Regions from separate parts of the Streptacidiphilus sp. EB129 genome, predicted to be linked through region 3. Evidence: riboswitches for the same ligand, from Rfam matches in the RefSeq annotation. Region 3 holds a riboswitch; each other region holds the start of a gene.
What was found. A riboswitch is a leader RNA that binds a small molecule or an ion and turns the genes downstream of it on or off. The one in region 3 is predicted to bind cyclic di-AMP.
Positions count from the first base shown of each region.

Region 1: linked by a shared signal. The riboswitch ahead of ABH925_RS35085 (M23 family metallopeptidase) and the one ahead of ABH925_RS00945 (hypothetical protein) in region 3 are both predicted to bind cyclic di-AMP.
Region 2: linked by a shared signal. The riboswitch ahead of ABH925_RS11855 (transglycosylase family protein) and the one ahead of ABH925_RS00945 (hypothetical protein) in region 3 are both predicted to bind cyclic di-AMP.

Region 1 covers NZ_JBGCCS010000056.1:10,274-13,538, reverse strand. Annotated here, with positions in the region: gene ABH925_RS35095 (hypothetical protein) at 1-331, shown strand, start outside; gene ABH925_RS35090 (hypothetical protein) at 387-689, shown strand; gene ABH925_RS35085 (M23 family metallopeptidase) at 831-1,817, opposite strand; cyclic di-AMP (ydaO/yuaA leader) riboswitch at 1,830-1,960, opposite strand; gene ABH925_RS35080 (VOC family protein) at 2,140-2,502, opposite strand; gene ABH925_RS35075 (bile acid:sodium symporter family protein) at 2,512-3,265, opposite strand, start outside.
Region 2 covers NZ_JBGCCS010000007.1:234,046-237,310, reverse strand. Annotated here, with positions in the region: gene ABH925_RS11865 (SDR family NAD(P)-dependent oxidoreductase) at 1-49, opposite strand, end outside; gene ABH925_RS11860 (cytochrome P450) at 173-1,552, shown strand; cyclic di-AMP (ydaO/yuaA leader) riboswitch at 1,677-1,845, shown strand; gene ABH925_RS11855 (transglycosylase family protein) at 1,849-2,637, shown strand; gene eno (phosphopyruvate hydratase) at 2,812-3,265, shown strand, end outside.
Region 3 covers NZ_JBGCCS010000001.1:193,545-196,809, reverse strand. Annotated here, with positions in the region: gene ABH925_RS00950 (hypothetical protein) at 1-529, shown strand, start outside; gene ABH925_RS00945 (hypothetical protein) at 641-1,855, opposite strand; cyclic di-AMP (ydaO/yuaA leader) riboswitch at 1,877-2,026, opposite strand; gene ABH925_RS00940 (hypothetical protein) at 2,269-2,526, shown strand; gene ABH925_RS00935 (DUF2461 domain-containing protein) at 2,615-3,259, shown strand.

The sequences.
Region 1 (3,265 bases), on a different contig from region 3:
CTACGCCGAGGCGGCGGTGCGCGGGGAGTCCGGCGGCGACTTCCGCCGCTGGTGCGAGAACACTCCCCCGGACTGCCATGTCTTCCCCCCGCGCAAGGTGATCCGCGACGAGTCGCGGACGGTCCGCACCAACGGCAAGTGGAAGGGCGAGCGGGAACTGCCGGTACCGGCGACCGTCAGCCCTTCGGGCAAGGTGTTCATGGGCGCCCACCTGCGCATAGGCGGCGGGGGCACCGCTCCCCGGCTGCACTACCACGACGACTGCTCCGGTACCGGCCGCGTCTACATCGGCTACATAGGCCTGCACCTCCACAACACTCGCACCAACTGACCGCCCCGGTCCCGGGTTAGGGTCGAGACCGGACTACTGCTGGAGGTTGGACGACATGGCACGGATTCCCTCATCGCTCGTCGCGGCGAGCGGTCTGGTCGGCGGATTCGCGATCGCACGGGCGACCAGAAAGCGCGAGTTGGGCGGGGTCGCCCTGGCCGCGGCCGGCGCGGTGGCGGCCACGCAGTGGAAGCGCTCCGCCGGGACCGGCACGGCGGTGGCGCTCACCGGCCTCTACGTCGCGGCGTTCGCGGGCTCCCATCCGCTGGCGAAGAAACTGGGCGCATGGCCGTCGGTGGCCACCGTCTCGGCGGGTGTCGCCCTGGCCTCCTGGGCCGCCGTGGACCGCCGCGCCTGACAGCAGGCGGCGCCCCCGCCGCAGCGCAAGCCGACGGCCCCGGTGTCGGGGGGATGTCACCGGGGCCGTCGGGGTCTGTGCGGGCCTGGTCTGCGCGGGCCTGCTCTCTGTGAGCCCCGCTTCAGGGCCTATGGGGCCCGATCAGAGGGCGAGGCCGTGGTCGGCGAGCCAGCCGGCCGGGTCGACGGGCTCGCCGCCGGCCGGGCGGACCTCTAGGTGCAGGTGCGGCCCGGCGGCGTTGCCGGTGGCGCCGACGCGGCCGATGGGCTGACCGGCCGTCACCTCGCCCGAGCCGACACCGATCGCCGACAGGTGGCAGTACCAGAGCTCGGTGCCGTCCGGCATGGTCTCCACCACGCGGTACCCGTAGGCGCCGGCCCAGCCCGCCGAGGTGACGGTGCCCGCGCCGATGGCGAGCACCGGAGCGCCGGTGGGGGCGGTGAGGTCCAGCCCGGTGTGCAGGTGGGCCCAGAACGAGTCCGACTGTCCGAAGCCCGCGCCGGTGGTCGCCCCGGGCACCGGAGCGACCAGGGTGCCCAGCTGTGCCACCGCCTGCGGGCGGTGCGCCCGGAGCGCGGCCTCGACGGCCGCGGCAGTCTGCTCTCCCGGGGAGCGCTGGGCGGCTGCCTGCGCGGCCGACCCGGCGGCGGCCTGCGCCGCCTGCTGCTCCGCCTCGGCGGCGAGCTGCTGCAGTCTGGCCTGCTTCTCCGCCGCCGCCTGGGCGGCCTGTCGGCGGGCCGTGTCCTCGGCGGTGGTCTTCTGCTGTGCTGCCTGGTTCCGTATCCGCTCCGCCAGCGCAGTGCCCGGATCCGTGTTGGCCGCCGTGTTCGAGCCGAAGCCGACGGTCTGGCCGTGGTCCTGGTGGGACCGGTCCTGATGCGCGATGAGCGTGCCCTTGGCGGCGCTGCCCGGCTCCGCCGCGAACGCGCTTGCCGGGGCGGCGAGTCCGGTCGCGCCGACCGCCGCCATCGCCGCGAAGCCGAGCACGGCGGAGGGGGCGATGCCCGACGACCGCTGCTGCGGCACCGCGGGCTGCGGCGCTGCCGCCCGTGGCATCGACCGAGGCGTTTCCGGCTCGTCGATGTCGGACTGTTCGGGGGCCCAGGTGGTGGGCTGGTACGACGCCACCGTCGGCGTGCTCCTTTCCTTCCCTTTCGCCGACCGGGTTAGCTGACGGGTTCGGAGAGGAAGGTCCCCTACAGCCAGGTGCGGCTGATTCACCCCGACGTACGTGGTTCCCCGGCTCCAACTGGATTAGGCGACTGAGCACGACGCCGTCCGACTAACGGCAGAACTTCGCGCTGCGTTATAGAAAGGTAATCCTAGTGCCGCTTGAATCCAAGTGATCCAGGGGGTGCAGTTGTGGATCGAGGGCCTGCAGTTGTGGATCGAGGAGGTACATTTTTGATGTGTACTGAATCATGAACGAGAAACAATCACTGACACTCTGTCATCGCACCAGGCAGAACTCGTTGCCCTCCGGGTCGTGCATCACCTGGAATGCTCCCTGGTCGTCGGTCTGCACCTCACCCACCACCTGCGCTCCGCGCCGCAGCAGTTCGTCACGGACCGCGTCGATGTCGCCCACCTCGACGTCCAGGTGCAGCCGGTTCTTCTTCGTCTCCTTGCCCTCCGGCACCGCCTGGAAGGCCAGTCGGGGCTGACCGCCGGGCGGGTCGACGTAGGACCACTGCGGCGTCCGGTCCACCGGGGAGCCACCGACCAGCAGTGCCCAGAACCGCACCAGACCCGCGGGGTCGGCGCAGTCCACCACGATCTCGTCCAGCCTTCCCAGCCCGGCTTCGATGCCCATGGCCTCACGCTAGCGCCGCCGGGACCGCCCAGGGGAGTCCGCCGCACCGACCAGGCGGCCGACCGATCCGGCGAGCACCTTCTGCAGCAGGCTGTACGCCAGAATCGGCAGCAGCACCAGGGGATGATCCGGTATCCGCGTCGCCGCGACGACCGCGCTGGCACTGCTGTTGTTCATTCCCGAGGCGTAGGTGACCGCGATCGCGTCGGACCGGGGAATCCGCAGCCGGTTCGCGATCACCCAGCCGGTGAGAAAGGAGCAGCCGCACATCAGCCCCGCCGCGACGGTGACCAGGACCAGGAAGTCCGGGTCGGGACGGGCGAGCACCTGGCCGAGCGCGCCACAGGCGTTGGTATAGCTCAGGCTGACCACCACCCCGAGGTTCAGCAGCCGGATCACCGGCAGCGCCGGTGTCAGCCCGCGGCCCACGCGGGCCGCGACCTGCCCGGCCAGCAGCCCCGAGGCGCAGGGCAGCACCACCGCCAGGACGGCGAACACGCTGCTCGCGGTACGGGCGATCGCGTGCAGGTCGGTGGCGTAGTCACCGGCCGTGAGAAAGCCGCCGAGATGCAGCCCGAGCGGGATGGTCAGCGGGCTCAGCAGGGTCGAGCCGACCACCAGCCCGAGGGTGAGGGTGGCGTTCCCGTCGCTGCCCTGCGCGAAGACGGTGGCACCGGCGGCCACCGGCATCGCCCCGATCAGGGCCAGGCCCACCAGCAGGCTCTGCGCCTCCTTCTGGTTGTGCCACCCGGCGGCCGCCACC
Region 2 (3,265 bases), on a different contig from region 3:
TGCCACCGGCCGCACCGGTCACGACCACGACGGATCCGCGTATCTGCATGTCCTGACTCCTCTCGCCGGGCCCCCGCACGGCCCGTTCACTGCCGGTGATCGTAAGCATCCCGCCCGCCACCGCAACAGTGCCCGTCCGTGACGCGGGTCAACCTCCGGCTACCGTCAAGGAGTGCACAAGCCGCCCACCGTTCCGACAGCCGCCCCGACCACTCTCCCGGGCAGTGTCCCGAGTGCTGTCCCGAGCGCTGTCGCCGAGACCGGCCCGGAACTCTTCACCTGGGAGTTCGCGGCCGACCCCTACCCCGCGTACGCCTGGCTGCGGAGCCATGATCCGGTGCACCGGACCACGCTGCCCAGCGGGGTCGAGGCCTGGCTGGTCACCCGCTACGACGACGCCCGGCAGGCGCTGGCGGACGCCCGGCTGAGCAAGAGCCCGGCCCACCACAGCGGCCAGGGCCACCGCAGCGGCCGGGTCGGCATCCCCGGCGAGCGCAACGCGGACCTGATGACCCATCTGCTGAATATCGACCCGCCGGACCACACCCGGCTGCGGCGGCTGGTCTCCAAGGCCTTCACTCCGCGCCGCGTCGCCCTGTTCGAACCCCGGGTCCGGGAGCTCACCGACCGGCTGATCGACGGCTTCGCGGAGCGGGGTGAGGCCGACCTGATCCACGAGTTCGCCTTCCCGCTGCCCATCTACGCCATCTGCGACCTGCTCGGCGTCCCCGCCGAGGACCAGGACGACTTCCGGGACTGGGCCGGGATGATGGTCCGGCACGAGAAGCCGGGCGCCGGCGGCGGCAGCCCGCGCGGCGGCGTGGCCCGCGCGGTGAAGCGGATCCGGGCCTACCTCGCCGAACTGATCCACCGCAAGCGCGCCGACATCGCCTCGGGACAGGCCGGTGACGACCTGATCTCCGACCTGATCCGGGCCAGCGACCACGGCGAGCACCTGACCGAGAACGAGGCCGCGGCGATGGCCTTCATCCTGCTCTTCGCCGGCTTCGAGACCACTGTCAACCTCATCGGCAACGGCCTCTACCACCTGCTGAACCATCCCCGGCAGCGGGCCGAGCTGCAGGCCTCGCTCGCCGCCGGCGAGACCGCGCTGCTGGCCACCGCGGTCGAGGAACTGCTGCGCTACGACGGCCCGGTGGAGCTCGCCACCTGGCGCTTCGCCACCAGCCCGATCACCCTGGGCGGCCAGGACATCGCGGTCGGCGATCCGGTGCTGGTGGTGCTGGCCGGCGCGGACCGCGATCCGGCCCGCTTCGACCAGCCCGACCTGCTGGACCTCGAACGCCGGGACAACCCGCACCTCGGCTTCGGTCACGGCATCCACTACTGCATCGGCGCCCCGCTGGCCCGACTTGAGGCCCAGTACGCTCTCGCCGCGCTGCTCACCCGCCTCCCCGATCTGCACCTCACCGTCGCGCCCGGGGAACTGCGCTGGCGCGGCGGCCTGATCATGCGTGGGCTGCGCCAACTCCCGGTCGGCTACCGCCCGGAGCAGCCCGCGAAGCAGCCGCCCGAGGCGCTGCCGGAGTAGCCGCCGCGCCAGTTCCGGGACGGGTGAGGCGAACTGATGGGCTTGTGATTATCAGTCCGGTCTGTCTAGCCTGCCCAGAACGCCCGCACACGTGGGCGGCCGTCGTACGGGACGCCGAGTCCTGTCCAGCCGTGCGCCGGTACCAAGACTTCTTCATTGGGCAGGAGCGGGGGACCCAGGTAAGTCGCCGCAGTCCACGGGGCTGCGGCTGGGGGTGAAGGCGTGTCATGCGCCCGGGCTACCTCACGGCCCGAACCCGACAGCTCACCTCGCAGGCGTCGGAGAGGACACCTGCCATGCCCTTCGCCATGCCCGTGAACAGCACCGGCCGCCATCGCAAGCCGCGCACCAGCCAGACCCGGCGCCTGGTCGCCACCGGTGGCCTGGCCACCGCCGGGATAGCCCTGCCGCTCATCGGTGCCACCTCCGCCTCCGCGGCCTCGGTGTCCACCTGGGACAAGGTCGCCAACTGCGAGAGCAGCGGCGACTGGTCGATCAACACCGGCAACGGCTACTACGGCGGACTGCAGTTCTCCGCCTCGACCTGGTCCGCCTACGGCGGCGGTTCGTACGCGTCCACCGCGAACCGGGCCAGCAAGGCCCAGCAGATCGCCGTCGCCGAGAAGGTGCTGGCCTCGCAGGGCCCCGGCGCCTGGCCGGTGTGCGGCCCGCAGGCCGGCCTGACCCGTGGCGGCGCCCCGGCCTCCGTCGACACCGGTACCCCGGCGCGGAGCACCACGACCAAGAGCACGCCGACCAAGAGCTCCCCGACCCACGGCACCACGACCCACACCGGCACCGGCAAGCACCGCAAGCCGACCGCCACCGAGCAGTCCGCGCCGCAGTCCACCACTGCACAGTCCACCACGCAGCCCGCCGCGCAGTCCGCGCCGCAGGCATCGGTGCCCGGGCAGCACGCGGTCGGCCACGGCGGCTACACCGTCAAGCCCGGTGACACCCTGTCCGGGATCGCCGCGTCCGCGCACCTGGGCGGTGGCTGGCAGACGCTCTACCAGGACAACAGGTCGACGGTGGGCGGCAACCCGAACCTCATCTACCCGGGCCAGCAGCTCCAGGTCGGCTGACGGGTCGACTCCGACGGGACGAGGGCGTCCCTGCCCGCCAGCGCACCCCTGGGTGAACTACTGGTGAGTAGGGGCGCCGCATCGTGGGACTCCCGCGAGCGCCGCGTCGCTGCGAGCCCTCCTGCGGATAGGCTCAGGGGGTAAACCAGTAGGAGCAGCCCCAAGGAGATGCCTGTGCCGTCCATCGACGTCGTCGTAGCCCGGGAGATCCTCGACTCGCGAGGCAACCCCACGGTCGAGGTCGAGGTCGGCCTCGACGACGGCAGCACCGGCCGTGCCGCCGTTCCGTCCGGCGCCTCGACCGGCGCCTTCGAGGCCCTGGAAATGCGCGACGGTGACAAGAACCGTTACGGCGGCAAGGGCGTGGAGAAGGCCGTGCTCGCGGTCATCGAGCAGATCGGCCCGGAGCTGGTCGGCTACGACGCCACCGAGCAGCGCCTGATCGACCAGGCGATGCTGGACCTGGACGCCACTCCGGACAAGTCCTCGCTCGGCGCCAACGCCATCCTCGGCGTCTCCCTCGCGGTGGCCCACGCGGCCTCCGAGGCCAGCGACCTGCCGCTGTTCCGCTACCTGGGCGGCCCGAACGCGCACCTGCTGCCGGTCCCGATGATGAACATCCTCAACG
Region 3 (3,265 bases):
CGCGGTGCTGCTGGCGTTGTTCGCCGCGGAGGGCGTCACCATCCTCTCGCTGAGCCGACTGCTCAGCTGGCACTACTTCATCGGTCTGCTGCTGATCGGTCCGGTCTGCCTCAAGCTGGGCTCGACCGGCTACCGCTTCGCGCGCTACTACACCGGCTCCCCCGCCTACCGGCGGAAGGGACCGCCGGTCCCGCTGCTCCGAATGCTGGGCCCGCTGGTCATCCTCACCAGCGTCGGCGTCATCGGCACCGGCGTCGCCCTGGCCTTCCTCGGCCGCGACCCCGGTCCGCTGCCGTTGCCCATGCTGTTCCTGCACAAGGCGAGCTTCGTCTGCTGGGCCGCCGTGATGACCGTCCACGTCGTCGCCTACCTGTGGCGACTGCCCCGGCTGATCGCCCCCGACCTGCGCCGTCGCCGTCCCGACGAGCCCGGAGGCGCCGCCGTGCGGTGGTCCCTGCTGGCCCTGTCCCTGGGCGGCGGCGTCATCCTGGCCCTGGCCTGCACCCCGCTGGTGTCCCGCTGGCGATGACGCCCGCAGCCGCCGGGACAGGGACCCGGTGACGCCGAACGCCCCCGCACTGCGGGGGCGTTCGGCGTCACACGGGGCTGTCGGCCTCGTCCGGCGGTCAGCGATGGACTGTCAGCGGTAGACGCGGACGTAGTCGGCGGCGAAGGAGAACGGGGCCGTGCCGGAGGGGGCGGGGTGGTACTTCCCGGCGCCGACCGACAGGTTGAGGATCAGGTACGCGGACCAGTTGCTGCCCACGCCGTGGCCGTCGGAGTAGACCTTCACGCCGTTGACGTACCAGTCGACCGAGGTCGCGCCGTAGTAGGTTCCGATGGTCACCCACGTGCCGGGCGCGATGGCGGCGGCGTTGGTGTAGTAGTCCTGGGCGGGGCTGACGTGGTTGGTCAGCTCCAGCAGGTTGGGGTTGTCCGGGTGGTACTCGAAGGAGTCGATCTCACCGTTGCCGGTGGTGCCGTTCTTCCAGGTCCACAGCGCGGGCCAGGCACCTTCGGCGGAGGGCAGCTGGACCCGGGTCTCGGCGTAGTCGCCGGTCCTGACCTGGAAGCCCTCGGTGGAGCCCTGGGTGGTGAGCAGGCCGGTGGTCCAGGCCTGGTTGCCGTTCTCCAGGGTGTGCGAGGAGGGCGAGGCGGTGAAGGTGGCGACGCCGTTGGCGACCGTCACGGCGCTGGGGTCGAGCCAGTCGAGCTTGTTGTCGTCCGGGTTGTGGTTGCCGTACCGGTACGAGGGGGTGGTGCTGCCGACCCAGCGCGAGCCGTAGGCGACCGGGCCGCTGAACTCGTCGCTCCAGACCAGCGACTTGCCGGCGACCGGCGCGGCCGTGGCCGGTGCGGTCGGGGTCACCGGCGGAGCGACCGGGGGCGTGAGCGGAGGGGTCACCGGGGGCGTGACCGGCGGGGTCTTCGCGGCGGAGACGGTCAGGGTGTGGGAGGCCAGGTTGTGCCAGACACCGTCGGTGCCCTGCCAGAAGCCGAACTCCGTGTACGAGCCGGCCGGCAGGCTGCGTGCGGCGGTGGTGATCGAGACGCCGGCGGGGCAGATCCGGACGTTGCCGGACGAGCCGGGGAAGTCGAGGTTGCGGCCTGCGGCGTCACGGACCCCCACGCCCAGCGTCCTCACGGTGAAGCAGGCGCTGGAGTGGACCGCGAGGGACGCGGTGGCGGTGCTGCCGGCGGTCAGGGCGGTGGGGGTGAGCCGGTCCTGGGTGACCCGGGGGGTGGCGGCCTGGGCCTGCGTGGCCAGCGGGACGGCGGCCAGGGCGGCGGCGGCCAGGCCTATGACGGCGGCGGAGTTCACGCCGAGGCGTACGGGCATGGCGGGGAGACGCATAAAGGGGTCCTCGTGACACGCCTGCGAGGTGAGCTGTCGGGTTCGGGCCTGAGGTGGCCCGGCCGCGTGGGGGCGCGGCTTCACCCCGAGCCGGGCCCGGGCCCGCGCGCGGCCGTGGAGGCGACGCGGGTACGGCAAACCGACCTGGTTCCCCCGCTCTCGTCCGATTCGTGCTCGGTTGCCCGCCGACGGGTGGACGGGATTCGGCGTCCCGACGGCGAGGTCCGCCCGAGGCGGAATGTGCAGGTTAGGCAGAGTGACGTTGTTCGTTCAACGTCCAGCCATGAGCTGTGCCATGTCTCACACATCGGTCCGGGAACCGTTGCTGTGAGTTCACGGGCAGGTGCAGACAGCGGCGATGGCATCGGGCACACTGATCCACCACATCCCCCCGCTCGAACGGAGCCCACGGCATGGAAACGACCTCTCCCGACGCCGGCGTCAGACCCGCGACCGGCGCGAACGCGCTGGCCGAGAGGGTCGGACCGAATCCGTCCGGAGTGCTGAACGAACTGGTGATGGAGCTCGCCCGCGCTCTCGGCGAGAACCCGCGCGAGGTAAACCTGAGCCTCAACCGGAAGCTGGGCGTGGAGAGCCGGATCAACCAGAGCGAGGACGTCATCCGCCAGGGCGTGGCGATCGCCCGCGACTGGCTGAGCGGGCTCGGCTGACGGCAGACCGGCCGACGGGGGGCCGGTGCCGTGACGCGGGTGTGTCATCCGCGCGCCGCCGGGCGGTGCTCCGCGTAGGCTCGGCGCTGTGACGTTCAAGGGCTGGCGCGCCGAGGCGCTGGAGTTCTACGAGGGTCTGGAGGACGACAACTCCAAGTCCTTCTGGACCGCGCACAAGGCCGTCTACGAGGCCGAGGTGTACACGCCGATGGCCGAGCTGCTGACCGAGCTGGAGGACGAGTTCGGCGAGGGGAAGATCTTCCGCCCGAACCGCGACGTCCGCTTCAGCGCCGACAAGTCCCCGTACAAGACCGCGATCGGCGCCACCCTCAGCCGGGGCGGCTACGTCCAGCTGTCGGCGGACGGGCTCGGAGCCGGGGCCGGGTACCACATGATGAGCGCCGACCAGCTGGAGCGCTACCGCGAGGCCGTCGCCGAGGAGGTCACCGGCGAGGAGCTGCTGCGGGTGATCGCCGGCGTGGAGGCGCACGGCATAGGGGTCAGCTCGCGCGACCCGCTGAAGACCGCACCGCGCGGCTACGCCAAGGACCACCCGAGGATCGCGCTGCTGCGCAACAAGGACCTGGTCGGCTGGCGGCAGTGGCCGGTCGAGCCCTGGCTGGGGACGGCGGCGGCGAAGCGGCACGTGGTGGACTTCCTGCGGCACAGCCGGCCGCTGACCGAATGGCTGGACGCCCACGTGGGCGAGTCGCTCGCACCCCGGGGCCGGTAGCCCCCG